3 regions of the Lysinibacillus sp. FSL K6-3209 genome follow, and region 3 is predicted to be linked to each of the others. Evidence: a T-box and tRNA genes for the amino acid it is inferred to sense, from the RefSeq annotation. Region 3 holds a T-box; the other regions hold tRNA genes.

Region 1 (9,909 bases), 2.0 Mb from region 3:
GGACCACTACAGAAATTATTAATAGGAGAACGGGTGATTTTAAATCTTATTCAGCGCATGTCTGCTATCGCCACGGCAGCCAATAGAGCAGTTCAGGAAACTGCAGGAACTACTGCAAAAATTTGCGATACACGTAAAACGATTCCAGGCTTAAGAATGCTTGATAAATATGCTGTACGTATAGGTGGTGCTTATAATCATCGAAGTGGTTTATACGATGCGATTATGCTCAAGGATAATCATATTGCTTTTGCTGGTAGTATTACAGAAGCTGTACAAACCGCTCGTAAAAAAATTGGGCATACGGTAAAAATCGAGGTAGAGATTGAAACGAAAACTCAATTAGATGAAGCCATTGCAGCAGGTGTAGACATTATTATGTTCGATAATTGTACGCCTGAAGAAATAGCAGCTTGGATTCAATCCGTTCCATCACATATTGCTACTGAAGCTTCTGGTGGTATTACATTAGAAAATTTACATGCTTATGCAAAGTCAGGTATTCAATGGATTTCACTAGGTTCACTAACTCATTCAGTAAAAGCCTTTGATATAAGTGCACTTGTACAAATGAAAGGAGAGCATACACTTGTCCATCACTAGTCTACTACAACAAACTTCATTACTTCCTGAGCATTACCGCACATTATCAACGACCGAAATGGAGTCTCGAATTTTAGCTATTAAAAAGAAACTAGGTAAGAAGCTTTTTATTCCTGGACATCACTATCAAAAAGATGAAGTGATTCAATTTGCTGATGCCACAGGAGATTCCTTACAGCTTGCTCAAATTTCTGCTGCTAATACAGAAGCAGAACATATCGTTTTTTGTGGAGTACATTTTATGGCCGAGACAGCTGATATGCTCACTACTGAAAGACAGCATGTTTATTTACCTGATATGCGTGCAGGTTGTTCCATGGCAGATATGGCGGATATTTATCAAACAGAGCAAGCTTGGCCTATTTTACAACAACTTTTTGGCAATACAATATTGCCGTTAACATATGTAAATTCGACTGCAGCCATTAAAGCATTTACTGGTCGTCACGGTGGAGCTTGCGTAACCTCCTCCAATGCCAAAGAAATGGTAAAATGGGCTTTTTCACAAAAGCAGCGTATTTTATTTTTACCAGATCAGCATTTGGGTAGAAACACTGCATTTGACTTAGGTGTTCCACTAGAAAGTATGGCGGTTTGGAATCCTCATACAAATACACTTGAAACAGACCAATCACCAGAAAAAATCAAAGTCATATTGTGGAAAGGACACTGTTCGGTGCATGAAGGTTTTACAGTACAACATACTGCTAAGGTTCGTCAAACATATCCAAATATGCGCATTATTGTTCATCCTGAATGTAGCCGTGAAGTGGTAGCTGCTGCAGATGATGCAGGCTCTACAAAATATATTCTCGATACGATTAATAACGCCCCAAGCGGCTCGGCGTGGGCAATCGGAACAGAAATGAATCTAGTAAACCGCATTATTCAACAACATCCTGATAAACATATAATCTCTTTAAACGAAAACTTCTGCCCTTGTCTTACAATGAATCGAATCGACCTTCCACATTTACTTTGGTCACTTGAAAGTATTGACCAAGGCAAGCCACATAATCGCATTCAAGTGGATGCGTCAACGGCTGAAGAAGCTCGTAGCTCTCTTGAAAGAATGCTATCACGTAGTTAAGCAAAAAATCGTCTACCGATTTAATGGTAGACGATTTTTAAAATGATCTAGACAAAAAAAACACAGTCGCTATGATTGCTCATAGCGACTGTGTTTTAGTATGACCCCTACGGGATTCGAACCCGTGTTACCGCCGTGAAAGGGCGGTGTCTTAACCGCTTGACCAAGGGGCCAATGGCGGAGAAGGAGGGATTTGAACCCTCGCGCCGGTTACCCGACCTACACCCTTAGCAGGGGCGCCTCTTCAGCCTCTTGAGTACTTCCCCATAAATAAAAAAATGGCTCCGAAGGCAGGACTCGAACCTGCGACAACCTGATTAACAGTCAGGTGCTACTACCAACTGAGCTACTTCGGAATAATGGTGGGCCTAAATGGACTCGAACCATCGACCTCACGCTTATCAGGCGTGCGCTCTAACCAGCTGAGCTATAGGCCCATTGGAGCGGGTGATGAGAATCGAACTCACGACATCAGCTTGGAAGGCTGAGGTTTTACCATTAAACTACACCCGCGTATATGGTGGGTCAGGACGGAATCGAACCGCCGACACTTAGAGCTTCAATCTAATGCTCTACCAACTGAGCTACTGACCCATATACTTTGACTGAACCTATTTTAAAATGGCGGTCCCGACCGGGATCGAACCGGCGATCTCCTGCGTGACAGGCAGGCATGTTAACCGCTACACCACGGGACCATTTGGTTGCGGGGGCTGGATTTGAACCAACGACCTTCGGGTTATGAGCCCGACGAGCTACCACTGCTCCACCCCGCGATAATATGTTTATTCACTTCGAGTTTTTTGTACACCATTTACTAAAATTAAAACTGGAGGAGGTAGAGGGATTCGAACCCCCGCGCGGTGTTACCCGCCTGTCGGTTTTCAAGACCGATCCCTTCAGCCAGACTTGGGTATACCTCCGTACTATTATATAAATGGTGGACCTTGCAGGACTCGAACCTGCGACCGGACGGTTATGAGCCGTCTGCTCTAACCAACTGAGCTAAAGGTCCTTTAAGATGGCGGCAGAGGGGATCGAACCCCCGACCTTACGGGTATGAACCGTACGCTCTAGCCAGCTGAGCTACGCCGCCAGGATCTTTATACTGGTTATAAATTATGGTGGAGCCTAGCGGGATCGAACCGCTGACCTCCTGCGTGCAAGGCAGGCGCTCTCCCAGCTGAGCTAAGGCCCCATAAGTTACAATTTTTTGAAAATGGTCGGGAAGACAGGATTCGAACCTGCGACCCCTTGGTCCCAAACCAAGTGCTCTACCAAGCTGAGCTACTTCCCGTTCATTTATTGGCGCGCCCGGCAGGAGTCGAACCCACAACCTTCTGATCCGTAGTCAGACGCTCTATCCAATTGAGCTACGGGCGCTTGATAAAATGGTGCCGAGGGCCGGAATCGAACCGGCACGGTAGTCACCTACCGCAGGATTTTAAGTCCTGTGCGTCTGCCAGTTCCGCCACCCCGGCACATTGGAGCGGAAGACGAGGTTCGAACTCGCGACCCCCACCTTGGCAAGGTGGTGTTCTACCACTGAACTACTTCCGCATGTGCATAAGATTATTTATCCTGGCAATTATCAAATTCAAATAAAATGGTGCGGGTGAAGGGAGTCGAACCCCCACGCCTTGCGGCGCTAGATCCTAAGTCTAGTGCGTCTGCCAATTCCGCCACACCCGCATCTTATTGTTGGCAATTAAAAATGGTGAGCCATGAAGGACTCGAACCTTCGACCCTCTGATTAAAAGTCAGATGCTCTACCAACTGAGCTAATGGCTCAAAAAATGGTGCCGGCTATAGGAATCGAACCCACGACCTACTGATTACAAGTCAGTTGCTCTACCTGCTGAGCTAAACCGGCATATGGTGGAGGATGACGGGCTCGAACCGCCGACCCTCTGCTTGTAAGGCAGATGCTCTCCCAGCTGAGCTAATCCTCCTGGGTATTATGCCTAGCGACGTCCTACTCTCACAGGGGGAAGCCCCCAACTACCATCGGCGCTAAAGAGCTTAACTTCCGTGTTCGGTATGGGAACGGGTGTGACCTCTTTGCCATCATCACTAGACTATTTACGGCTTTCAATATACATCGTATTTCTTTGTCAGCTTCATTCGTTCAGTCAGTCACGTACAGATGTACGCTCCTTCCTTCTCTCAATTGCTTCCGCGAACTACTCGTATCTTGAAACCCTTTTATGAAAGGTTGTTCTTTCAAAACTGGATAAACGGTTCATTGAATGTTTCAAACTTTTTGGTTAAGTCCTCGATCGATTAGTATTCGTCAGCTCCATGTGTCACCACACTTCCACCTCGAACCTATCTACCTCATCGTCTTTGAGGGATCTTACTTACTTGCGTAATGGGAAATCTCATCTTGAGGGGGGCTTCATGCTTAGATGCTTTCAGCACTTATCCCGTCCACACATAGCTACCCAGCGATGCCTTTGGCAAGACAACTGGTACACCAGCGGTGTGTCCATCCCGGTCCTCTCGTACTAAGGACAGCTCCTCTCAAATTTCCTACGCCCACGACGGATAGGGACCGAACTGTCTCACGACGTTCTGAACCCAGCTCGCGTACCGCTTTAATGGGCGAACAGCCCAACCCTTGGGACCGACTACAGCCCCAGGATGCGATGAGCCGACATCGAGGTGCCAAACCTCCCCGTCGATGTGGACTCTTGGGGGAGATAAGCCTGTTATCCCCGGGGTAGCTTTTATCCGTTGAGCGATGGCCCTTCCATGCGGAACCACCGGATCACTAAGCCCGTCTTTCGACCCTGCTCGACTTGTAGGTCTCGCAGTCAAGCTCCCTTGTGCCTTTACACTCTACGAATGATTTCCAACCATTCTGAGGGAACCTTTGGGCGCCTCCGTTACCTTTTAGGAGGCGACCGCCCCAGTCAAACTGTCCGCCTGACACTGTCTCCTGCCCCGCTAAGGGGCATGGGTTAGAATTTCAATACAACCAGGGTAGTATCCCACCGACGCCTCCTTCGAAGCTGGCGCTCCGAGATCTCTGGCTCCTACCTATCCTGTACAAGTTGTACCAAAATTCAATATCAGGCTACAGTAAAGCTCCACGGGGTCTTTCCGTCCTGTCGCGGGTAACCTGCATCTTCACAGGTACTATAATTTCACCGAGTCTCTCGTTGAGACAGTGCCCAGATCGTTACGCCTTTCGTGCGGGTCGGAACTTACCCGACAAGGAATTTCGCTACCTTAGGACCGTTATAGTTACGGCCGCCGTTTACTGGGGCTTCAATTCGCAGCTTCGCTTGCGCTAACCACTCCTCTTAACCTTCCAGCACCGGGCAGGCGTCAGCCCCTATACGTCACCTTACGGTTTTGCAGAGACCTGTGTTTTTGCTAAACAGTCGCCTGGGCCTATTCACTGCGGCTCTCATGCGCTTGCACGCTCAAGAGCACCCCTTCTCCCGAAGTTACGGGGTCATTTTGCCGAGTTCCTTAACGAGAGTTCTCTCGCACACCTTAGGATTCTCTCCTCGACTACCTGTGTCGGTTTGCGGTACGGGCACCTCTCACCTCGATAGAGGCTTTTCTTGGCAGTGTGAAATCAGGAACTTCGTCCATACGGACTCGCCATCACAGCTCAACGTTACAGTGTGCGGATTTGCCTACACACACGCCTTACTGCTTGGACGCGCACAACCAACGGCGCGCTTACCCTATCCTACTGCGTCCCCCCATTTCTCAAACGGTGAGGAGGTGGTACAGGAATATCAACCTGTTGTCCATCGCCTACGCCTATCGGCCTCGGCTTAGGTCCCGACTAACCCTGAGCGGACGAGCCTTCCTCAGGAAACCTTAGTCATACGGTGGACGGGATTCTCACCCGTCTTTCGCTACTCATACCGGCATTCTCACTTCTAAGCGCTCCACCAGTCCTTCCGGTCTGACTTCAACGCACTTAGAACGCTCTCCTACCACTGACATCGTAGATGTCAATCCACAGCTTCGGTGAATCGTTTAGCCCCGATACATTTTCGGCGCAGCGTCACTCGACCAGTGAGCTATTACGCACTCTTTAAATGATGGCTGCTTCTAAGCCAACATCCTGGTTGTCTGTGCAACGCCACATCCTTTTCCACTTAACGATTACTTTGGGACCTTAGCTGGTGGTCTGGGCTGTTTCCCTTTTGACTACGGATCTTATCACTCGCAGTCTGACTCCCGTGTATAAATATCTGGCATTCGGAGTTTGTCTGAATTCGGTAAACCGGGATGGCCCCCTAGTCCAAACAGTGCTCTACCTCCAGTATTCTCATCACGAGGCTAGCCCTAAAGCTATTTCGGAGAGAACCAGCTATCTCCAAGTTCGATTGGAATTTCTCCGCTACCCACACCTCATCCCCGCACTTTTCAACGTGCGTGGGTTCGGGCCTCCAGTAAGTGTTACCTCACCTTCACCCTGGACATGGGTAGATCACCTGGTTTCGGGTCTACGACCACGTACTAATTCGCCCTATTCAGACTCGCTTTCGCTGCGGCTCCGCCTTCTAAAGCTTAACCTCGCACGTAATCGTAACTCGCCGGTTCATTCTACAAAAGGCACGCTATCACCCATTAACGGGCTCTAACTACTTGTAGGCACACGGTTTCAGGATCTCTTTCACTCCCCTCCCGGGGTGCTTTTCACCTTTCCCTCACGGTACTGGTTCACTATCGGTCACTAGGTAGTATTTAGCCTTGGGAGATGGTCCTCCCGGATTCCGACGGAATTTCACGTGTTCCGCCGTACTCAGGATCCACTCTGGAGGGAATAAACTTTCGACTACAGGGCTTTTACCTGCTCTGGCGGACCTTTCCAAGTCGCTTCATCTAACTCATTCCTTTGTAACTCCGTATAGAGTGTCCTACAACCCCAAGAGGCAAGCCTCTTGGTTTGGGCTCTTCCCGTTTCGCTCGCCGCTACTCAGGGAATCGATTTTTCTTTCTCTTCCTCCAGGTACTTAGATGTTTCAGTTCCCTGGGTCTGCCTTCAAGACGCTATGTATTCACGTCAAGATACTACGCGATTAAACGTAGTGGGTTCCCCCATTCGGAAATCTCCGGATCAAAGCTCACTTACAGCTCCCCGAAGCATATCGGTGTTAGTGCCGTCCTTCTTCGGCTCCTAGTGCCAAGGCATTCGCCGTGCGCCCTTAATAACTTAACCTATCGGCTTCCAATCCACTGCGCATTTCGTTGTCAGCTTCTCTCGTTCAATCAGTCACGTACGTAAGTACGCTCCTTCATTCACTCGTTCGCTTCCTAGAACTGCTTGTGTCTTGAAACCCTATTATTAGTTATTAAGCCTAAAAACTTAATTTAAAAAATAAATGTGTTTGTTACAATTTCAATGTCGTTTTATCCAGTTTTCAAAGAACAAATTCACTACCTGTTTCTACTTCTTCGCAAATTTGCGACGAAAGCGTAGCGACAGGAGCACAGTTTTGAAGTATTTCATCGTAATGATGAACCTTCAAAACTGAACGCAAAACGTAATCTTACAAACCCAAGGTTTGTATTCCGAAAATATCCTTAGAAAGGAGGTGATCCAGCCGCACCTTCCGATACGGCTACCTTGTTACGACTTCACCCCAATCATCTATCCCACCTTCGGCGGCTGGCTCCAAAAGGTTACCTCACCGACTTCGGGTGTTACAAACTCTCGTGGTGTGACGGGCGGTGTGTACAAGGCCCGGGAACGTATTCACCGCGGCATGCTGATCCGCGATTACTAGCGATTCCGGCTTCATGTAGGCGAGTTGCAGCCTACAATCCGAACTGAGAACGACTTTATCGGATTAGCTCCCTCTCGCGAGTTGGCAACCGTTTGTATCGTCCATTGTAGCACGTGTGTAGCCCAGGTCATAAGGGGCATGATGATTTGACGTCATCCCCACCTTCCTCCGGTTTGTCACCGGCAGTCACCTTAGAGTGCCCAACTAAATGATGGCAACTAAGATCAAGGGTTGCGCTCGTTGCGGGACTTAACCCAACATCTCACGACACGAGCTGACGACAACCATGCACCACCTGTCACCGTTGTCCCCGAAGGGAAAACCATATCTCTACAGTGGTCAACGGGATGTCAAGACCTGGTAAGGTTCTTCGCGTTGCTTCGAATTAAACCACATGCTCCACCGCTTGTGCGGGCCCCCGTCAATTCCTTTGAGTTTCAGTCTTGCGACCGTACTCCCCAGGCGGAGTGCTTAATGCGTTAGCTGCAGCACTAAGGGGCGGAAACCCCCTAACACTTAGCACTCATCGTTTACGGCGTGGACTACCAGGGTATCTAATCCTGTTTGCTCCCCACGCTTTCGCGCCTCAGTGTCAGTTACAGACCAGATAGTCGCCTTCGCCACTGGTGTTCCTCCAAATCTCTACGCATTTCACCGCTACACTTGGAATTCCACTATCCTCTTCTGCACTCAAGTCTCCCAGTTTCCAATGACCCTCCACGGTTGAGCCGTGGGCTTTCACATCAGACTTAAGAAACCACCTGCGCGCGCTTTACGCCCAATAATTCCGGACAACGCTTGCCACCTACGTATTACCGCGGCTGCTGGCACGTAGTTAGCCGTGGCTTTCTAATAAGGTACCGTCAAGGTACAGCCAGTTACTACTGTACTTGTTCTTCCCTTACAACAGAGTTTTACGAACCGAAATCCTTCTTCACTCACGCGGCGTTGCTCCATCAGGCTTTCGCCCATTGTGGAAGATTCCCTACTGCTGCCTCCCGTAGGAGTCTGGGCCGTGTCTCAGTCCCAGTGTGGCCGATCACCCTCTCAGGTCGGCTACGCATCGTCGCCTTGGTGAGCCGTTACCTCACCAACTAGCTAATGCGCCGCGGGCCCATCCTATAGCGACAGCCGAGACCGTCTTTCAGTATTGTCCCATGAGGGACAATAGATTATTCGGTATTAGCCCCGGTTTCCCGGAGTTATCCCAAACTATAAGGTAGGTTGCCCACGTGTTACTCACCCGTCCGCCGCTAACGTCAAAGGAGCAAGCTCCTTCTCTGTTCGCTCGACTTGCATGTATTAGGCACGCCGCCAGCGTTCGTCCTGAGCCAGGATCAAACTCTCCATAAAAGAAATTTGATTAGCTCAAATTGTTTTGCTGGCATCAATTTTGATGTCCAAAATTTTGTTTCGTTCACTAACGAAGTTAGCTAGTAAAAACTATATTGATTACGTTTTGCTTGTTCAGTTTTCAAGGTTCATTTATTGCCGCTTGTTTTCAGCGACTTTATTATCATAACTTGTATTCAACAAGAAGTCAACAACTTTTTAATTCTTTATTTTCAAGTCGTCCTTCTTGTTAAGGACAAGTAATAATATATAATATACCAATATAAAAATCAAGCTTTTTTCATAAAAAAACTTTAAAATCTTTTTATCATCCACTACAAATAGTAGAATCCCTGCTATTACAATGCATCCACCAATGATTTGTGTAGCGATTAAATACTCTTTAAAAATAATAAAAGCTAATACTGCCGCTCCGATTGGTTCAAATAATATAGCAATTGATACAACATTCGTACTAACATATTTAATAGACCAATTAAATAAAGTATGTCCTAATAAATTAGGGACAATTGCTAATAAAATAAACCACATCCAATCCATAGACGAATATGGACCAAATGATTCCCCTTTTAATAAAACATAGAAATACAATGTAATCGTACTTACTGCGTAAACAATCATTGTATAAGTCACAAGAGATAATCGTTTTCGTACATCTTGGCCAAATAATAAGTATATTGTAATAAGTGCACAAGCAATTAGAGCAAGCATATCCCCATAAAACGCAGATCCACTTAGTTTAAAATCACCCCAGCTTATTAATACACTTCCAACAATGGCAATAGCCCCTGCAAAAATAGTTTTTACAGTAATCGCCTCTTTAAAGAAAAAGTATGTACCTATAAACGCAAAAAGTGGTTGAAGTGTCACAAGCACAGTTGAGCTTGCAACAGATGTGTAATTTAGTGACTCAAACCACAAAATAAAGTGAAAAGCTAAAAAAACACCCGCTATAGAAGAAAAACACCAATCTCGAATAGATAGCTGTTTTAATTCATTGGTATATTTCCAAAAAAATAGTGGTGCCATGATTATGACAGAAAACAACATACGATAAAAAGCAATAACACCAGCATCCGCAGTTGCTAATTTCACAAATATAGC
Region 2 (9,909 bases), 2.1 Mb from region 3:
TTTTTTCGGAATGTTTCCGCAATCATATCGACTACATATTGATGTTCTCCACCATTTTTCGGATCATTTAATAAGCTTTGTCCATAGGCTTCATCTTCCTCCGCCGTTTTTCCTCGTTGAATAGATCCTGCAACACATGATGAGTAGGCACGACCATTTTCAACCTTTACAAGACGCTCAGGAGATGCGCCGAAAAATAATAAATCTTGCCACTCCAACCCAAACAAATAGCTTTCAGGCTGTTCGTGAATTATTTGAGCTAATACTTGAGGTGAAGTTACTTGCTCCTTAAATTGCAGCGCAAGGGAACGTGCAATGACAACCTTATCCGCTTTCTTTGCTTTAATTAATGCTGTCACTTGATCAATTGATGCTAAATAAGGATCCTTATAAGGCTCGAAATAATTTGTGATTTCGGGCTTCGCATACATTTTCACTTCTTTTACTTGAGCAGCATGGATTAAATGATTTCGTTCTTTACGCAACGCCTCTAATTGTCCATCTGCCTCAGCAGCATTTGCAATAAGGTGAATGCCTATATAGGCTTTATCATCACGTAAAACAAGCTGATACGTTGCTAAGGCAAAATAAGCCTCTGGAAAGTCCGTCCACTCCCCACCTACATTATTTTGTGGATCAAATGTAAAACCACCAAATAAAATTGGTTGTAGTTCAACTTGACCTTTTACGCAATTTTTCGTTAAGCGCTTCCACTCTGCTTCTACAGCATCAAAGCGGTTATTTTTTTCGTTATTTTGAATTGTGTGAGCGTGTCCTAGCCCAACTAATGTCATTGTTTTTTCTCTATTTTGCCAATAAAATCGTTCACCTTTATAACGCTCCTCGCCCGCTGCAAAAAATGCAAGAGCCGATAAGCGACTTACTTCGATTGTTTCCATATAAAAATGAAGGTTTTGGCCCAAAGAGTCCACTTCTACTTCTGTGGCTTGGTACCACTTCTGTTGCATGAAAATTACCTCCGTTATTGCAATGTACATATCAATGATGTTTTCGCGTTATGGTACGTGTTGCGTTGTCCTTCACGTACATAACATCCTACGTCTGTCGCTTTGATATCACTCACAAATCCATCTGTGACATCCGTCTTTAGCATTACTTGTTCCGCTAAAATAGCCGTCCTATATGTTTGACGGCTCTGTTCTTTCTACTGCTTAATTTATATTCCCATCTCTCAAATGCATGTACTATTGTATCATTTTTTTAAACATAACAGTATGTAATAAGCTGTGAACCTATCCAATTTCTCTTTCTTCGTATAAAATAAGAAGAGTCTACAATAGTTGAAGGAGAGAAAGACCTTATGACCAAAGTCATTGAAGCTGATAGGGGTTTTAAAGTTTGGTGGCATTTAACTCGTCCACATACTTTAACCGCTTCATTTGTTCCAGTATTTTTAGGAACAGCGATTGCGCTAGCAATTGAAAAAGAAACCATTCATTTTGGACTGTTTTTTGCAATGCTGATTGCCAGTATGCTGATTCAAGCAGCAACAAATATGTTCAACGAATATTATGATTACAAGTTAGGATTAGATAATGAACATTCTGTCGGCATTGGTGGCACGATTGTGCGTCACGGTGTTCAACCGAAAACGATTATGCTGATTGCCTTAAGCTTTTATGCACTAGCTATGCTACTTGGCATTTATATTTGTGCTTCCACTTCTTGGTGGCTTGCTGCAGTTGGACTAGTATGTATGCTTATAGGTTTTCTATATACAGGAGGGCCGTACCCTATCGCATATTCACCTTTTGGAGAGCTTGTTTCAGGCGCAGTCATGGGGATGGGTATTGTCTTAATTGCCTTTTACATTCAAACACTTACTGTCACATTAGATGCGGTATTACTTTCTGTTCCGAGTATGATTTTAGTTGGCGCCATTATGCTTTCTAATAATATTCGTGACATCGTTGGCGATACAGAAGGTGGACGTAAAACACTGGCCATTTTAGTAGGCCGCGACCGTGCTATTTCTGTGTTATCTGGCTTTTTCATCGTTTCGTACCTTTGGGTTATCGCATTAGTAGCCATTGATGGGATTACTTTTTGGGCGCTTATCATTTTCCTAAGTGTACCGAAGCCACTCCGAGCAATCCAAATTTTCCGCGATAAAAAAGAAGCCAAAGAAGTAATGCCCGCGATGAAATTTACAGCGCAAACAAATACATTCTTCGGTTTCCTATTAGCAATTGGTTTATTAGTAAATTATTTCTTTTATTAATATGGTTAGTTGATTGCAACGGAGGCAGCGACTTCAACGAGCACAACATAAAACGTTAAATGTGGGCGCATCACAGGCAAGTTAGAAAATGGCGACTATCGGTGTGCGTTTGCCTATAGCAGAAATAACTTCGTAGCGATTTTTACTCTGTTGACACGCTAAAGCAGCAACTTTATTTAGTTGCTGCTTTTTTTAAATATTGTTTGAAATTATTATGCGCAATTCCGCGAACTTCTTCATCTGAAAAATGCTCACGTAACATCTCTAATAAATTTTGCGCCTCACCTGCATGTGCAAGACCTTTGATTGTCATATCTATTCCGTCAAAATCAGAACCTACCCCAAGATGCTCTATTCCAACGACACTTGCCAGATGCTTTATATGCTCAATTAAATCATCCATTGTTGCATTGTCGCCAATAAAATGCGGGTAGTAGACTAGATGAATATGCCCCCCATGCTCAACAAGTGCCTTAGCCTGTTGATCTGTTAAATTACGCGGGTGGTCACAAATGGCACGTGCATTGCTATGGCTAGCAATAATATGCTTTGCTAGCGGCAGTACATCCCAAAATCCTTGCTCATTTAAATGGGCAACATCAATGATAATATCCCGCTCATTTAGCATATTAACAACTTCCTTACCAAATGGCTTTAAACCGAGGCTAGCATCTTGCTCAGCACCATAGGCTACAGCATTCTCTTCATTCCATGTAAGACCTACTAACATAACACCTGCATCCAAAATGGCGGAAAGCTTTGTCAAATCCTCGCCAATTGCACTACAGCCTTCTAAACTTAAGATAGCACCAATTTCATGAGGTGCTAACGTATCGAGTTGTGACCATTCCGTAATATGCACCATGCCCTCTGTTTGTAATACTTGTGTATGAAAGGCTTCAATTTGGCGCATAACCTCTAAAAATTGCATACTTTGAGGTATTTCAGGGTCGATAAAAATGGCAAATACTTGTGCTTTTACTTGCCCTAATTGCAGTCTTTCTTTATTAGCATGTAATCGGCTATCATTTCCAAATTTCGGTTCTTCTAATGTCGTTAACTTTAATAAAACATCACAATGTAAATCAATTATTTCCATGTCAATCACCTCATACAGTTATTATACTGTTTAAGGGAAGAAATGCTCTTATTTTTTACATTTTATCTGATGGTGTATCAGACGAACCAAATTCCTCAAGCTCTTCGAAATCATCTGATTTTGGTAAAGAGGATAACACATCTTCTTCTACTGGTCGCAGTAAATCGTCTCTTTGCTCAGCATGCTCTACACATGTCAATGCATGTGGCATAGCCTCTAAACGGCCTAACGGAATTTCTTCGCCACATACAGCGCACTTACCATATGTGCCATCTTCTATTGCTTGCAGCGCATGCTCGATTTCTTCAGCATGGTCACTGCGATGTTCATCAATGGCCATCTCTGTAAGTTGGTCTGTTAAATCACTTGCATTATCAGCTGGATGGTTATCATAATTTGAGAGCTCTGTTGCCTGCGGTCGCTCTGATTCTTCTAGCTGCTTCTCTAGTTCTTGTAATTCCTGCTGTAATTGGTTTTTAAACTTTTCGATCATTTGTTGATTCAAAAAAATCTCCTCCTCATACTTTCATTTTTTCCTAAATATCTATTTCTAAAACATCTGTATGAGAAGGATTCCATTAGTTTTGTGTGTATTCTCTAATTACATCATGGAGAAATTGAGTAGCACCTTCTGACACATGTTGATCGTAATATGCAGTAAAACGTTCATCTGCTATATACATTTGTGCTAAACCAGCATGTGCTTCCTTTGTATATTGCGACCACGAAAAGCTCAGCCAACGCTTATGCAGTTCTGCCACTTCCATGGCGACATCATTTTTCACGTCGCCTATAGCCATTGCCTCTTTTAATCGTTCAAATAGTTGCTGTTCGAGTTGCTGCATTGCCTTATATTGTTCCTCTGATAAATTCTTAAACTTCGCATTCGATGCATCGACCTTTTCATCGCCATAGTTTGCACGAATTTCTTTACCGTATTGTTTTTCATTTTCCTCAATCAGCATTTCTTTAAAGCCTTCAAATTTCTCTTCGTTCGTCATTGGTTGTTCCTCCTCAATCGATTGAATGGTTTGTTCCACTGTTTTTAATAATTGATCTAGCTGTTTTTTTCGTTGTAATAAAGCATCACGATGTGTTTTTAATGCTGATATATGTTGAAATTCAGGTGCATGAATAATGTTGTAAATGGTTTCAAGCTTCATATCTAACGCTTTATAAAACAAAATTTGCTGAAGAATATCGACTTCTTGTTGCCCATAAAAGCGATACCCTGCTTCATTTGTTCTTGCCGGCTTTAGTAAATCAATTTCATCATAATACCGCAACGTTCTCGTACTTACCCCTGACAATTTAGCAAGCTGTAAAATGGTATACTCCATTGCTTTCACCTCCATATTTATACTGTAAACCTTTCCGCAGCGTTAAGGTCAAGGGTTAAAACAATATAAAATACATAATCGCTGAATTATCAAAACCATAACATAAAAAAGAACATCTCAGAAAATTCCAAGATGCTCACCTTTCCTATTTAGCATACTTCCCATGCCACACTATATTTCTGTAGTTTTCTACGTCTGTGTCTCCCTCTGTACTAACAAACAATATCTTTGACTTTGGATTGAGCTGTAAAGCTACCTTTAAATCATAGTAATCCTCATTTGTCATTAATTCATAAAAACATCCAAATGGCGCTGCTCCTGATTCTCCTGCAACAATACGATTATCCGCGCCAAGTGGATTTCCCAAGACGCGCATACCCGTTGCAGCTACCTTCTCACTACAACTAATACTTACCTTTGTATATGCTTTTAAAATATCCCAAGCGATAGGGTTAGGCTCCCCACATGCTAAGCCAGCCATAATGGTTTGCATTTCTCCACCGACAGTAACAAACTGTCCTGTTCCTCGGTTAAAACTCTCATAAAAGCAATTAGCTGCATCTGGTTCAATTAAAACAAATGTTAGTTGCTGACCATAATATTGTTGTAAAAAAGCGACTATAGCTCCTGCAAATGAACCTACACCTGCCTGTAAAAATACATGGGTCGGTGCTTCTTGCAAATGGTCAACAATCTCTTTTGCCAATGTTGTATAGCCTTGCATAATCCATAATGGAATCTCTTCGTAACCTTCCCACATTGTATCCTGTATCACTATCCAGCCATTATCCTTTGCAAGCTGTGAGGTATACCTTACCGTTTCATCATAATTCATTGAAGTGATTTCTGCATATGCGCCTTCATTTTTAATATTTTGCAAGCGCTCTTCCGCACTACCAGCAGGCATATAAATTCGCGCCTTACAGCCAAGTTCCCTTGCTGCCCAAGCAACCCCGCGCCCATGATTGCCATCTGTCGTTGAAATAAAGGTACAGTCGCCTAATTTTTCTTTCACTTCAGGTAGTTTTAATTGTTCAAAAGACAATTCATCAATATTTTGATCTAGCAATTTCGCAATATATTTGCCAATCGCATAAATACCACCTAACACCTTAAACGCATTTAAGCCAAAGCGATAGGACTCATCTTTAACAAAAATCTTACTAACCCCAAGATGCAGTGCTAAAGCATCTAAATCATGTATAGGTGTTTTTTCAAAATTTTCATATGTATGATGGAATCTTTCCACACAATTAACCTGTTCTACTGTAAATTTTTGTAGTATATCTTTACCTTGTTCTAAATTCTCTTGTAAATGATATTGTCGATTATACACCCATCTTAAGTTTTCGCTCATTCGTATGATCCCCCTCTATTATTGCTTATACCTATATTACCTAATAATACTAGTAAAGAGAATCATCATTGGATTTATAAATAGACAGTCGGAAACGATGCTCTCTCAAATTTTTAATCTAGCAAAAAAAACGCAGTAAATGTGAAATCACATTTACTGCGTTTTAGTATGACCCCTACGGGATTCGAACCCGTGTTACCGCCGTGAAAGGGCGGTGTCTTAACCACTTGACCAAGGGGCCAATGGCGGAGAAGGAGGGATTTGAACCCTCGCGCCGGTTACCCGACCTACACCCTTAGCAGGGGCGCCTCTTCAGCCTCTTGAGTACTTCCCCATAAATAAAAAAATGGCTCCGAAGGCAGGACTCGAACCTGCGACAACCTGATTAACAGTCAGGTGCTACTACCAACTGAGCTACTTCGGAATAATGGTGGGCCTAAATGGACTCGAACCATCGACCTCACGCTTATCAGGCGTGCGCTCTAACCAGCTGAGCTATAGGCCCATTGGAGCGGGTGATGGGAATCGAACCCACGACATCAGCTTGGAAGGCTGAGGTTTTACCATTAAACTACACCCGCGTATATGGTGGGTCAGGACGGAATCGAACCGCCGACACTTAGAGCTTCAATCTAATGCTCTACCAACTGAGCTACTGACCCATATACTTTGACTGAACCTATTTTAAAATGGCGGTCCCGACCGGGATCGAACCGGCGATCTCCTGCGTGACAGGCAGGCATGTTAACCGCTACACCACGGGACCATTTGGTTGCGGGGGCTGGATTTGAACCAACGACCTTCGGGTTATGAGCCCGACGAGCTACCACTGCTCCACCCCGCGATAATATGTTTATTCACTTCGAGTTTTTTGTACACCATTTACTAAAATTAAAACTGGAGGAGGTAGAGGGATTCGAACCCCCGCGCGGTGTTACCCGCCTGTCGGTTTTCAAGACCGATCCCTTCAGCCAGACTTGGGTATACCTCCGTACTATTATATAAATGGTGGACCTTGCAGGACTCGAACCTGCGACCGGACGGTTATGAGCCGTCTGCTCTAACCAACTGAGCTAAAGGTCCTTTAAGATGGCGGCAGAGGGGATCGAACCCCCGACCTTACGGGTATGAACCGTACGCTCTAGCCAGCTGAGCTACGCCGCCAGGATCTTTATACTGGTTATAAATTATGGTGGAGCCTAGCGGGATCGAACCGCTGACCTCCTGCGTGCAAGGCAGGCGCTCTCCCAGCTGAGCTAAGGCCCCATAAGTTACAAGTTTTTGAAAATGGTCGGGAAGACAGGATTCGAACCTGCGACCCCTTGGTCCCAAACCAAGTGCTCTACCAAGCTGAGCTACTTCCCGTTCATTTATTGGCGCGCCCGGCAGGAGTCGAACCCACAACCTTCTGATCCGTAGTCAGACGCTCTATCCAATTGAGCTACGGGCGCTTGATAAAATGGTGCCGAGGGCCGGAATCGAACCGGCACGGTAGTCACCTACCGCAGGATTTTAAGTCCTGTGCGTCTGCCAGTTCCGCCACCCCGGCACATTGGAGCGGAAGACGAGGTTCGAACTCGCGACCCCCACCTTGGCAAGGTGGTGTTCTACCACTGAACTACTTCCGCATGTGCATAAGATTATTTATCCTGGCAATTATCAAATTCAAATAAAATGGTGCGGGTGAAGGGAGTCGAACCCCCACGCCTTGCGGCGCTAGATCCTAAGTCTAGTGCGTCTGCCAATTCCGCCACACCCGCATCTTATTGTTGGCAATTAAAAATGGTGAGCCATGAAGGACTCGAACCTTCGACCCTCTGATTAAAAGTCAGATGCTCTACCAACTGAGCTAATGGCTCAAAAAATGGTGCCGGCTATAGGAATCGAACCCACGACCTACTGATTACAAGTCAGTTGCTCTACCTGCTGAGCTAAACCGGCATATGGTGGAGGATGACGGGCTCGAACCGCCGACCCTCTGCTTGTAAGGCAGATGCTCTCCCAGCTGAGCTAATCCTCCTGGGTATTATGCCTAGCGACGTCCTACTCTCACAGGGGGAAGCCCCCAACTACCATCGGCGCTAAAGAGCTTAACTTCCGTGTTCGGTATGGGAACGGGTGTGACCTCTTTGCCATCATCACTAGACTATGTTTCGACTTTCAATCCAAAGTATTACTGCATTAGCTTCATGTGTTCGGTCAGTTACATACTAGAGTACGCTTCTTCCTTCTCTCAACCACTTTTGCGAATAGCTTTTATCTCGAAACTTTTATGTATTTCGTTTTGAAGTTATTTACCTGTCCTTCAAGACAAGAATTATTGTATAACGTTTATCTAGAGAATGCAACACTTTTTTATAAAAAAAAGAAATTATTACTTTTTGAAGATATTTTTGCTATGTGAGAGAATTTATCGCTCTACTAACCATTATAGCAATTGTTTTTCCAAAAGAAAACATTTTATTTACACAAATAAATAAAATAGTTAGATTGTCGACAAAAGGACGTATATTTTTTAACAAACACTACTACTGTTTCTTTAATGGTCGTGCTAGTTTACATCCCTATCGTAAAGGTAGTTATTACTTCTTTTCAACATTAAGTTTTAGATGTTACCGCTTTTGAGTTATCACTTAAAGCTCATGCTTATACTAGTAACGTCAAGAAGCAATTTATCAGAACCGAGAAGCCTTTAATTTCCACAGGAAGTAATAATTATAAGTTAAAATTAAAGGCTTTGTTCAATACAGTTCTAACGTATATCCTACTTTATTTTAGAATTTTACAATATTAGACAACACAAAGGTTAATTGATCAATTTCTTCAAATGTTGTTGTTGGTCCAAATGATATTCTAAAAAACTGTCGTGCTTCCTCCACTGTATAACCCATTGATATAATTGCTTTTGTGCCAGATTCACTGTGTATATCACAAGCACTACCAGTTGAAATACAAATCCCGGCTTCGTTTAATTTTAGTAACACGTATTGACCTTCCACTTTGTCCATCATCAAACCACATATATTAGGTAGTTGCTCCACACACTCAATTAATCGACAAGCTGATGGTAAATTGCTTTGTAAATATTTGCGCAACAATTCATAATGTTGACGCTCAAAATGATAGTTTTCAATGGCTGTCGCAAACGATACAATGGCAGGTGTATCTAATGTTCCCCCACGTAAACCACGTTCATGTGTCACGCCAGGTGTTAAAGATGGCACTCGAATTTGAGGATTTATAAATATAGCTCCACATCCTTTGGGCCCTCCTATTTTATGGGCGGAAATGGTAATTGCATCTACATTTGCACAAAAAGAAGTAGTTGGAAGCTTACAAAAGGACTGTACACAATCTACATGAAAAAATATATTTTGACTGTTTGCTATTAAAGCAATTTCTTCCACTGGTTGGATAGAGCCTATTTCAGAATTTACATGTTGAATTGTTATTAATGCTGTATCCTCTCTTATAGCCTCTCGTACCTGATTGACTTGAATACACCCATCCAGTTGTAAAGGTAATTTTGTAACGGAATAACCCATTTTCTCAAGTGTATTTAATGCTGCATGGACAGACGTATGCTCAGCTTGCGATGAAATTATATGCTTGCCTTTTTTTGAAGCTAAAGCCAGTGATAAAATCGAGAGTAAATTCCCTTCTGTTCCGCTTCCAGTAAAAATAATCCCATCACTTTTAACGCCAAGCGTTCTTGCTACAATAGCTCTCGCCTGTTCTACAAAGTAATTTGCTTGTCCTCCTAAATCATGTAAACTCGCACTATTTCCATAATAACGTTTTGCTACTTCACAATAAGCCTCAAGTGCTTTATTCGACATTGGGGATGTTGCTGCATAATCCATGTAAATCA
Region 3 (9,909 bases):
TGTCCCAGTAATAGGTCCATTAAAGGAATTGATGGCTGCTAAAATTTTATCGTAATGCAAGCCACCATACATCGCTGCAATAAGCATCACAATAAATGCACCTAGACGAATCCACAGCTCTAATGCTTGGTTGATCGTCGTGCCCTTCATACCACCGATTCCTACATAGAAAATCATCACGACACATGTGAAAATAATACCAAATTCATAAGAAGTCCCAAAGAACATACTTAATATTTGTGCTGCGCCTAGTAGCTGTGGCGCCGCATAGAAACCTGAAATTGCTAAAACTACAATGACTGCGGCTAAACGAGCTCGTCTACTATGAAAGCGATAGGCTAAAAAGTCTGCTACGGTAAATGCACCAAATCTTCTTAATGGCCCAGCAACAAAAATAGCTAATAGCGTCAAACCAATCGAGAAGCAAAATGCATAATAGGCTCCATCATAGCCTAATTGAAAGGTTAAACCAGCAATCCCTAAAAATGTAGCTGCACTTAAATAGTCTCCCCCTATAGCTGAACCGTTCGTAAACCATCCAAAGCTCCGTCCCCCAACGAAGAAATCAGATGCTGTTGTATTTTTTTTCGTTAAATACGTAATGTATACAATCGTTCCCATTAGGGCAATTGTTAATAACATTTTTGGTTCTAAAATTGTCTCTAACATTCAACCTACCCCCTTAAGTTGCACTACTTCGTTGACATCTCATATTTTTTCAAGCGCTTTTCATACAATGTCGTATGCACAAAGGCAATGACAAAAGCCATCAACATCATGACGATTGTCGTAACAAACCAAGTAACGGTCATACCGCCCCACAATTTCTTAAATGCAAATTCAGGAGCAAACCAATTCATCACTGGAATAGTAAAAATTAAAATAAAATAAAATACCGTTAAGCTAAATCCTGTAGTAAACTCATCCTTCATAATTTTATGTGTTGTCGGATCTAACGGTGGCAAATCTTTCACATCTACAGTTCCAGCTTCTACATACTCGTAATCATGACTTCCTGCCATATTACTAACCCCCTTTTGTATAGATGAATAATTATCTGAAATTTCAAATTATTATTCACTACAACTATTCTATTCTATTTTTCCAATAATATAGGTACAATATTTTGCTGTATTAGTACAAAATATTGCTATTTTAAGTTAAAATATTTCTAGTAACCTTCATTATATTTTTTGACTTTAGAAAGGGGCTGTTTAGTATTTTAGGCGTCGTATGGTACGTTGAGAATTCAATTGAAAAACAGCAAATGCTAGGGTGGTTAGAAGAATTCCTCCCTAACACATTTACTGAATGTACACAACCAAGTGCACATGAAGTAGTTATATTCGTCTATGAAATTAGGGGATTATTTGATTGGATTAAGGTCAATCGTTTAAAGAAACATTATCCTAACAGTATAATTGTCCCGATTGTTGCAGTACACCTAGCTTACTCGGCTGGTATTGCCATTGAATTAAATTTACAAGCGCTTCTAATAAAACCGTTGCACAAACAAAAGTTTTTACGAATTGTAAAAAAGCTTTATACTTCCTATAAAGAACAGCAAGCAAGTACAGTCACGATGCTTGAACTTTCGCAACAATTTCCTCAAGATCATACATCGCCGTTTCGCGAAGCGTTTTTGAGACGCTTAATACGGGGAGAAATCAACAATGAACAGGAAATTGTACAAGCCTCTTCCTTTTTATCAACTGACTGTATTCCCAATATCGTTTTCTTAATTCAAGGCTACGTAGATATTCAGCACAACCGACCGATTCCTTATGATGCTAGTAGTGTAATTACAAATGTTTTTCGTCAACACTTTGCCGATAAAGCACCGTTGTCCTTTTTAAATTTCGAGCGTTATTTATTACTGCTCATGCGGATTCCTATAACGTATACATCCTTTAAACATTGGGAAGAGGGTGTCACTACTTTACTGACAGTGATTGAGCAATTGAAAAACGATTATAGTATCCATCTTTTTATGGGCATTGGTGGTGTTTTTTTGCAATCTATGCAAGTCAAAGAATCCTATAGTCAAGCTAGAAAAGCACGTAGAAAGCCACCAGTCGATAATATTCATATACGATTTTATGAGGATTTAACGAAGCATGAACAGCTACAAAAGGCTATTCACTACATTGAGGAGCATTACGATGAACAGCTAGTTATTAGCGATGTAGCAAAATCTATTAATTTTAGTCCTACTCACTTTAGCCGATTATTTAAAAAAGAAACGGGTCGTAATTTTGTCGATTATGTAGCGTATACACGCATAATTAAAACACTCCCATACTTGCGGAAATTTGACTACACCATTGAAAAAATCGCAGCAAGCTCTGGCTTTAATACACCCAATTATTACAGCCTTACATTTAAAAAATATGTAGGAATATCTCCAACGGATTACCGAAACACAATCGAAATATTGTTTAAATAAAGATTACTTTTGCATGTTTGTATCCTAAAACCTATTCATCTAGACATCCTCGCTTACCTCCCATTTATGGTCTACTTTCCACTATGTTCTTAATTTGGATCGGTATGTTCAACATTTTCCACGCATTCAAAAAATGAGCAGCCGATCTAAAATCATCGAGCTGCTCATTGTTCATTAATTTTTATACATAATATTTTTCAACAACTTCGGCACAACGAGCACACACTGTTGGATGTGCTTCATTTGTTCCAACTGTTGCAGAAATTGACCAGCAACGCTCACATTTTTCGCCTGTTGCTTTTTCAACAACAATAGAAACATGTTCTAACGCTAACGCTTCAGCAGGAGCTGATTCAATTGCTGCTACCTCAAAAGCAGAAACGATAGAAAGTTGGGCAAAATCAATGTTTGCATCATGCAATAATGTTAACACTTCTGGGTTAGCATAAACTGTTATTTTCGCTTCAAGAGACTTACCGATTGTTTTAGCATTACGCGCTTCTTCTAATGCTTTTAGAATATCATCACGCACTTCGATAATCGCTGCCCATTTGCCACGAAGCTCCTCAAAGTTTGCTTGCTCATCTACTGATGGGAAATCAGTTAATTGCACTGACACCTCTTCTACAACACCTTGTGCATGTAAGTAAGACCAAACCTCATCCGTTGTATGTGGAATAATTGGTGTCATGACTGTTACTAATGTCATTAATGTATCATACATGACTGTTTGCATTGCACGACGGTCTTTATTGTCATGCCCTTCAATATAAACAACGTCTTTTGCGATGTCTAAGTAGAAAGAAGATAATTCTACAGCAACAAAGTTATTCACCGCATGGTAGACAGCCGCAAAATCATAGCGGTCGTAAGCAGCACGCACCGTTTTTAAGACATCTTGTAAACGCATATAAATGTATTGATCCATTTCGCGTAAATCTGCATAGGCTACACGATCTTTTTGTGGATTGAAATCAGCTACATTACCGTGTAAGAAACGGAATGTATTACGGATTTTACGGTACACTTCAGACACTTGTTTTAACATATCCATAGAAATACGCACATCAGCCGTATAATCTACAGATGCTACCCATAGACGTAAAATATCAGCACCATATTGGTCCATTACCTTTTGAGGGATAATAACGTTTCCTAGTGACTTACTCATTTTGCGACCATCGCCATCAAGAACGAAACCATGCGTTAATAAGCCTTTATAAGGCGCATGGCCATTAATCGCCACAGATGTAATTAACGAAGAGTTAAACCATCCACGGTGTTGGTCAGAACCTTCTAAGTAAAGATCTGCTGGATATTTCAGTCCACGTTCGACTAGCACACCTTGGTGAGATGAACCTGAGTCAAACCAAACGTCCATAATATCATTTTCTTTCGTAAACTCACCATTCGGGCTACCTGGATGTGTAAAGCCTTCTGGCAATAATTCTTTCGCAGTCATTTGGAACCAAATATTTGAACCATGTTCACGGAATAATGCAGAAATATGCGCAATTGTTTCTGGTGTAATGATTGGTTCACCATTTTCAGCATAGAAAATTGGAATTGGTACACCCCATGCACGTTGACGAGAAATAACCCAATCGCCACGATCACGAATCATATTATAAAGACGTGTTTCACCCCAAGCAGGTGTAAATGTCGTCGATTTAACCGCTGCTAATAATTCATCACGGAAGGCATCTATAGACGCAAACCATTGTGGTGTAGCACGATAAATAACTGGTTTTTTCGTACGCCAGTCATGTGGATACGAGTGCGTAAAGAAGCTTAATTTTTCAAGTGCGCCAACTTCTTCTAATTTGGCAGTAACCATTTTGTTTGCATCATTGTAGAAGACACCTTCAAAACCTGGTGCTTCGTCTGTATAACAACCGCTGTTATCCACTGGACTAAGAATAGGTAAACCATAAGCTTTCCCAATTTGATAGTCATCTTCACCATGTCCTGGAGCTGTATGAACACAACCTGTACCTGCTTCAGCAGAAACATGTTCCCCGACCATCACAAGCGATTCACGGTCGTAGAATGGATGTTGTGCTACAAGACGATCTAATGCTTCCCCTTTTACTTCTTGCACAACTTCGTACGTTTCCCATTCAAGCTCTTTTGCAACTGTTTCTAACAATTCTTTCGCGATAATGAATTTTTTATCTGCTACCGCCACAACCACATAGATAAACTCTGGATTTAACGAAATCCCTAAGTTTGCAGGTAGTGTCCAAGGTGTAGTCGTCCAAATAATAAATTTCGCATCGGCTGGCACAACACCTTTTGCGTCTTTAATAGCAAAGCTGACATAAATAGAAGCTGATTTAACATCTTTATATTCAATTTCTGCTTCCGCTAATGCTGACTCAGATGAAGGCGACCAATATACAGGTTTTAAACCTTTATAAATATAGCCTTTTTCCGCCATTTTACCGAATACTTCAATTTGGCGCGCTTCAAATTCTGGTTTTAACGTAATATATGGGTTTTCCCAATCGCCACGAATACCTAGACGGCGGAATTGTGCACGCTGATTGTCAATTTGCTCATAAGCATATTTTTCACAAAGCTCACGGAAATCTGCAATGGACATTTCTTTACGTTTAACACCTTTGTTTGTTAAAGCTTGTTCAATTGGTAAACCATGTGTATCCCAACCTGGAATATAGTTGACATGATAGCCAGTCATGGAGCGATGGCGTGTAATCATATCTTTTATCACTTTATTTAACGCATGGCCAATATGAATATCACCATTTGCATATGGGGGGCCATCATGTAACACATACTCTGGGCGACCAGCTGTACGCTCCATTTGTAATTTATTGATGTCCATCTCATTCCATTTTTCTTGCATTTTTGGTTCATTTGCTGGTAAGTTCCCACGCATAGGAAAATCCGTTTTCGGCATTAATAAGGTTTCTTTATACTCCACCATTTGTAATTCCTCCTTTATTTTTCGCAAACAGAGAACAACTGCTTAGCATTCATGGCATGCAGCTTCTTCAAAGCCTCAGCAAAGTAAATGCAACACGACTTGCGCTTTTTTTAAAAACGATGCTATTTCGAATGTCCTGCGAATGTTGCCCTAAAAGTCAAAACAGTAACAACAAAAAAGCCTCTCAATCCCTGTAAGGGACGAGAAGCTTGAACTCGCGGTACCACCCTAGTTGTAGTACATAATATACTACCGCTTGAAAGCACGTTAACGTTGTGCGCTCCGAAATAACTTACTAGCCGTTCAGTTATTTAGCTCAGAAGTGATTTTCTTTGTTATTTGCTTGTATGGGCTCCCACTATCCCCAAATCGCTTGTCAACGCCTAACAAATACTGTCTTCGTCTCTGCCTCTATGCATATAAGTGCTTATTTTATTTACTATTACAATAGTATATGGAAATCCACGAATTGCGTCAAGTCATATTCATCACATGATACCTTCACTTTTAAGTAAAAGCCTTATTTACATTTCTTCTGACTCTTGCGCTTCCTCAACAGAAGACTGAATTTCGGTTAAATCAATATCATACTGCAATAAATGATCCCAATCATCTGCATTCAGTAAATCTAACTGTGCTTCTACAAGCATTTTAAAACGATTGCGGAAAACCTTTGATTGTTTTTTCAGTTCATCTATCTCGATTGTTACTTTACGTGCTTTCGTTAATGCCTCATTGACGATGCGATCAGCATTTTTTTCTGCTTCCTTCACAATAAGCTTTGCTTCTTTTTGCGAATTTCTGCGTACTTCATCAGCCGCCTCTTGGGCAACCACTATAGATTTTTGTAATGTTTCCTCTAAAGAATTAAAATGTCTCGCTTGCTCTAAAGCCATTTCTAATTGCTTATCGACTTCTTTTTTTTCACGCAGTAATTTTTCATAATCTTTAATGATTTGATCTAAAAATTCATTTACTTCATCTTCAGCATATCCTCTGAAAGATTTTGTAAACTCCTTATTATGTATATCAATAGGTGATAATGGCATACGATCCTTCTCTCCTTTACATGTACATTCGTAATTCTTATTATACAATTGTTCTAACAACTTAGCAGTAAAAATAAATGGAAATTACATGTTTTTTAGCCTTTTTGGGTCAATCGACCGATTTGTAAACGGATTTTATCTTTCTTTGTTCGGCCTTCAGTCATTATTATTTTCACTCGACCACTTCCACGTATGGACAAAATATCACCTTCTTGACACTCAAAAGCAACTGTATCTCGTTCAGTCCAGTTTACTCGCACTTTTTTTCCTGTAATAAGTGCTTGAGCTTTTTGACGAGAAACCTTTAATACCGTTGCAATAATGACATCTAAACGCATAGAAGACACCGTATGTGACTCCTCCTGCCAGTCCTCTTCATTTTCGATAAGTGCTTGGAACTCTTTCATTGATTCGACATGTACTTTTACTTTCCCAATCCCCGTTAAATGAAGGCGTATATAATCTGCCACCTCTTCCGCTACGACAAACTGTACTTGTTGTTCATTGACGCGAATATCCCCGAATTTGGCACGATCAAGGCCCAGTGATAAAAGGGCACCGAGTACATCGGGATGACGTAATTGCACAAACCTTGCAGGATAGTGAATAGTAAAGACTTTCAGCTGGTAATCTTCCTTCTGGGGCTCAAAATATGTTGGGAAAATAAGCATGCGCTGACGTTCTGCCTCATGAAATAGACCATCACTTGTTGTATGGAGCACATTGTTTTGCCCAATAACAGATGCTACAATAAAACGCTGTCTTGGGTCTAAAAAATCAGTAAGTTTAGGGGCATAACGATCTTCCACCTCGCGCTGCCAGCTTACTACTTGCTCAATAAAGGGTTGCTCGTCCTTCCTAAAATGTTGTATTAAATGCTCCATCTATCGTTCACCTCATCTACCTCATCCATTTGTTCATTCATTAGAAACTACTACTTTTTTAAGCCTAGTATTTCCCCTTTACACAAAAAATCCCCACCAACTGTGAGGATTTTGACTAAAACATAAAGAATATTTTTTGAATTACAATAAAAAGTCCGTTTTTAATAAAATTCAACATAAATATTGCTACAATCGGAGAAATATCAATCATACCGATAGTTGGAATAAATTTTCTGAAAATCCCTAAATACGGCTCACATACTTTTTCTAAAAAACGGCCAATTGCTGAACTTTGAGCAGCAGGTACCCAAGACATTAAAACATATGCAACTAGCATAAATGAATACACAGTAAATGCTAAATCCACATAATGCAAAATGATATATAAAGTCATATAAACTACAATCCTCGCTATTAATTATCGTCTAAAATAAAATTGGAAATTTCGCCAGACACTTCTACATTATCTGGTGTGCATAAGAAAATATCTTTGCCTATACGTTGAATGTCTCCACCAAGTGCATAGACTGTACCACTTAAAAAGTCGATGATTCTTATACCTTGTTCTCGTTCGATACGTTGTAGATTAACAATCGTTGCACGTTTGTTCTTTAAGTTTTCTGCGATATCTTGTGCCTCTGCATAAACTCTCGGTTCTACTAATACAACTTTCGCACCCTTTGTATTCATAGCTGCTTGTAAACTGACAATATTATTATTGGCAGCTGTACTTTGCGGTACAATTTCATGAATCTGTGCTTTACGTTCCTTAATGACCTTTTTAGGTTTAGCTGCATGAATCGGTTGTTGCTGTACGGGTTGTTGCTGTTGAATAGGAGCTTGCGTGATTTCTTCTTCTAATTCTTCTTCAAGATAAAAGAAGTTTTTAATTTTATTTTTCATGCTCATCCTGTTCCCCTCTTTCATTTCCAACAAGAGCCGTTCCGACTCGAACGAATGTAGCTCCTTCCTCTACCGCTATTTCAAAGTCATTAGACATGCCCATTGATAACTCGGTACAAGGCGCGTGTGCGAATCCTCGTTCGGCTATTTGCTGTTGACATTGTTTTAATTGCTTAAAAACAGAGCGAATAATTGTTTCGTCCTCTGTATTTGGTGCCATTGTCATTAGACCTACAACTTGAATTTTCGTAAAGTTTTGTAAAGATTCAATAAATGTAACTGCGTCATCAATCGTTAAACCATGCTTTGATTGTTCACCTGACACATTAACTTGTACAAAACATTTTACAGGTTTTGTTGCTCTTTTTTCAATCTCTTCAGCTAAACTTAAACGATCTAATGAATGTAAGTAATCAATTTCATTAATAACTTGTTTTACTTTTCGAGTTTGTAATGATCCAATATAATGCCAGTGTACATTTGCTTGAATGGCTTCAATTTTTTGCTTTAAGCCCTCAGGACGATTTTCACCTAAATGTATAAGCCCTGCATCAATTGCTTCTTGTGTTCGTTCAACGGAAACCTCTTTCGTTACAGCAATAATTTGTACGTTAGTTGCTTTACGATTTGAGCGTTGTTGTGCTACTTGTATTTGACTATTAATTTTGTCTAAATTTGTTAAGATCTTCGTCACTGTTTTTCCCAACTTTACAACTTAGTTTCCTTTATTGTAACAAGCAACTCTTGATTTATCAATGAATAGCCTGACCTATTAATACTGATACATTCACGTTGCTTAAACGACATGAGGGGCTACAGTCTTACTGTTCAAAAAATAGAAGCAAGCCACACAGATGCTATGATTCTACGATAATGCCTTTACTAGAATGACATCCTTTCCTACAACAAGAACATCCTTCATATGGACTTTTCTAATCGACTCTTCTCCTCTAAAAAAACCTAGATACTTTCTCGGCTCCGCAATCATAAACGCAGTTACATAGCCAGTTTCTTTCGATACCTCTGCATCTACGACAAAGCCTAAAAAACGTCCATTGCCTGCTTCTATTACTTCTTTTTGCTGTAACATTGAGAAACGCATTTGTATCCCTCCTAGTAAATCAATACCACTCATACCAGTGTCAATTTTTATTTAAGCTACAACTTGCATTGTTACATGCTAACTTGCTGCTACACAAAGCAACATCCTCACATTATTGTTCTTTATTAGCTTTAATAAAATCTATGACATGTACCATCGTTTTATTTTAAATGAAGATAAAATGCGCACCGAAAGTTTCGGGTGCGCATTGTCTACTCACTTATAATCTTTCTGCATCGTTTCAATGGCATTTTTTTCAAGACGTGAAATTTGCGCTTGGGAAATCCCTAATTCTTTGGCAATTTCAGTTTGTGTCTCACCATAATAAAAACGCTTTGCTACAATCATTTGCTGACGTACATCTAATTTTTGCAAGCTTTCCTTCACCGACACGTAGGCAACCCATTGATCTTCCGATACATCATCATCACGTAATTGGTCCATCATATAAACAGCGTCTCCACCGTCTGCATAAATAGGCTCTTGTAATGAAACTGGGTCTTGAATGGCATCTAAAGCAAATAATACATCTTCCTTTTTCATGTCAATCATTTCAGCAATTTCTTCAATCGTTG

What was found. The T-box of region 3 lies ahead of ileS (isoleucine--tRNA ligase). A T-box ahead of a tRNA ligase gene usually reads a tRNA of that ligase, here a tRNA-Ile.
Region 1: it has a tRNA-Ile gene. The T-box ahead of ileS (isoleucine--tRNA ligase) is inferred to sense a tRNA for this amino acid. The anticodon was not compared.
Region 2: it has a tRNA-Ile gene. The T-box ahead of ileS (isoleucine--tRNA ligase) is inferred to sense a tRNA for this amino acid. The anticodon was not compared.

The regions. Positions count from the first base shown of each region.
Region 1 is NZ_CP150264.1:3,524,606-3,534,514, forward strand. It holds gene nadC (carboxylating nicotinate-nucleotide diphosphorylase) at 1-603, shown strand, start outside; gene nadA (quinolinate synthase NadA) at 590-1,693, shown strand; tRNA gene MHH88_RS17220 (tRNA-Glu) at 1,795-1,866, opposite strand; tRNA gene MHH88_RS17225 (tRNA-Ser) at 1,869-1,959, opposite strand; tRNA gene MHH88_RS17230 (tRNA-Asn) at 1,973-2,049, opposite strand; tRNA gene MHH88_RS17235 (tRNA-Ile) at 2,054-2,130, opposite strand; tRNA gene MHH88_RS17240 (tRNA-Gly) at 2,133-2,206, opposite strand; tRNA gene MHH88_RS17245 (tRNA-Phe) at 2,212-2,287, opposite strand; tRNA gene MHH88_RS17250 (tRNA-Asp) at 2,316-2,391, opposite strand; tRNA gene MHH88_RS17255 (tRNA-Met) at 2,395-2,469, opposite strand; tRNA gene MHH88_RS17260 (tRNA-Ser) at 2,524-2,616, opposite strand; tRNA gene MHH88_RS17265 (tRNA-Ile) at 2,632-2,708, opposite strand; tRNA gene MHH88_RS17270 (tRNA-Met) at 2,716-2,789, opposite strand; tRNA gene MHH88_RS17275 (tRNA-Ala) at 2,816-2,891, opposite strand; tRNA gene MHH88_RS17280 (tRNA-Pro) at 2,914-2,990, opposite strand; tRNA gene MHH88_RS17285 (tRNA-Arg) at 3,000-3,076, opposite strand; tRNA gene MHH88_RS17290 (tRNA-Leu) at 3,086-3,174, opposite strand; tRNA gene MHH88_RS17295 (tRNA-Gly) at 3,179-3,253, opposite strand; tRNA gene MHH88_RS17300 (tRNA-Leu) at 3,301-3,385, opposite strand; tRNA gene MHH88_RS17305 (tRNA-Lys) at 3,409-3,484, opposite strand; tRNA gene MHH88_RS17310 (tRNA-Thr) at 3,491-3,566, opposite strand; tRNA gene MHH88_RS17315 (tRNA-Val) at 3,570-3,645, opposite strand; rRNA gene rrf (5S ribosomal RNA) at 3,656-3,771, opposite strand; rRNA gene MHH88_RS17325 (23S ribosomal RNA) at 3,957-6,884, opposite strand; rRNA gene MHH88_RS17330 (16S ribosomal RNA) at 7,254-8,805, opposite strand; gene MHH88_RS17335 (DMT family transporter) at 9,004-9,909, opposite strand, start outside.
Region 2 is NZ_CP150264.1:3,512,805-3,522,713, forward strand. It holds gene MHH88_RS17060 (isochorismate synthase) at 1-968, opposite strand, end outside; gene MHH88_RS17065 (hypothetical protein) at 983-1,114, opposite strand; gene MHH88_RS17070 (1,4-dihydroxy-2-naphthoate polyprenyltransferase) at 1,322-2,242, shown strand; gene MHH88_RS17075 (dipeptidase) at 2,415-3,341, opposite strand; gene MHH88_RS17080 (TraR/DksA C4-type zinc finger protein) at 3,397-3,846, opposite strand; gene MHH88_RS17085 (MerR family transcriptional regulator) at 3,920-4,681, opposite strand; gene dpaL (diaminopropionate ammonia-lyase) at 4,827-6,038, opposite strand; tRNA gene MHH88_RS17095 (tRNA-Glu) at 6,208-6,279, opposite strand; tRNA gene MHH88_RS17100 (tRNA-Ser) at 6,282-6,372, opposite strand; tRNA gene MHH88_RS17105 (tRNA-Asn) at 6,386-6,462, opposite strand; tRNA gene MHH88_RS17110 (tRNA-Ile) at 6,467-6,543, opposite strand; tRNA gene MHH88_RS17115 (tRNA-Gly) at 6,546-6,619, opposite strand; tRNA gene MHH88_RS17120 (tRNA-Phe) at 6,625-6,700, opposite strand; tRNA gene MHH88_RS17125 (tRNA-Asp) at 6,729-6,804, opposite strand; tRNA gene MHH88_RS17130 (tRNA-Met) at 6,808-6,882, opposite strand; tRNA gene MHH88_RS17135 (tRNA-Ser) at 6,937-7,029, opposite strand; tRNA gene MHH88_RS17140 (tRNA-Ile) at 7,045-7,121, opposite strand; tRNA gene MHH88_RS17145 (tRNA-Met) at 7,129-7,202, opposite strand; tRNA gene MHH88_RS17150 (tRNA-Ala) at 7,229-7,304, opposite strand; tRNA gene MHH88_RS17155 (tRNA-Pro) at 7,327-7,403, opposite strand; tRNA gene MHH88_RS17160 (tRNA-Arg) at 7,413-7,489, opposite strand; tRNA gene MHH88_RS17165 (tRNA-Leu) at 7,499-7,587, opposite strand; tRNA gene MHH88_RS17170 (tRNA-Gly) at 7,592-7,666, opposite strand; tRNA gene MHH88_RS17175 (tRNA-Leu) at 7,714-7,798, opposite strand; tRNA gene MHH88_RS17180 (tRNA-Lys) at 7,822-7,897, opposite strand; tRNA gene MHH88_RS17185 (tRNA-Thr) at 7,904-7,979, opposite strand; tRNA gene MHH88_RS17190 (tRNA-Val) at 7,983-8,058, opposite strand; rRNA gene rrf (5S ribosomal RNA) at 8,069-8,184, opposite strand; gene MHH88_RS17200 (cysteine desulfurase family protein) at 8,813-9,901, opposite strand.
Region 3 is NZ_CP150264.1:989,214-999,122, reverse strand. It holds gene MHH88_RS04720 (cation acetate symporter) at 1-669, opposite strand, end outside; gene MHH88_RS04715 (hypothetical protein) at 693-1,022, opposite strand; gene MHH88_RS04710 (AraC family transcriptional regulator) at 1,268-2,446, shown strand; gene ileS (isoleucine--tRNA ligase) at 2,628-5,396, opposite strand; T-box leader at 5,590-5,811, opposite strand; gene MHH88_RS04700 (DivIVA domain-containing protein) at 5,921-6,445, opposite strand; gene MHH88_RS04695 (RNA-binding protein) at 6,541-7,329, opposite strand; gene MHH88_RS04690 (YggT family protein) at 7,445-7,723, opposite strand; gene MHH88_RS04685 (cell division protein SepF) at 7,744-8,238, opposite strand; gene MHH88_RS04680 (YggS family pyridoxal phosphate-dependent enzyme) at 8,222-8,926, opposite strand; gene MHH88_RS04675 (YlmC/YmxH family sporulation protein) at 9,098-9,334, opposite strand; gene sigG (RNA polymerase sporulation sigma factor SigG) at 9,551-9,909, opposite strand, start outside.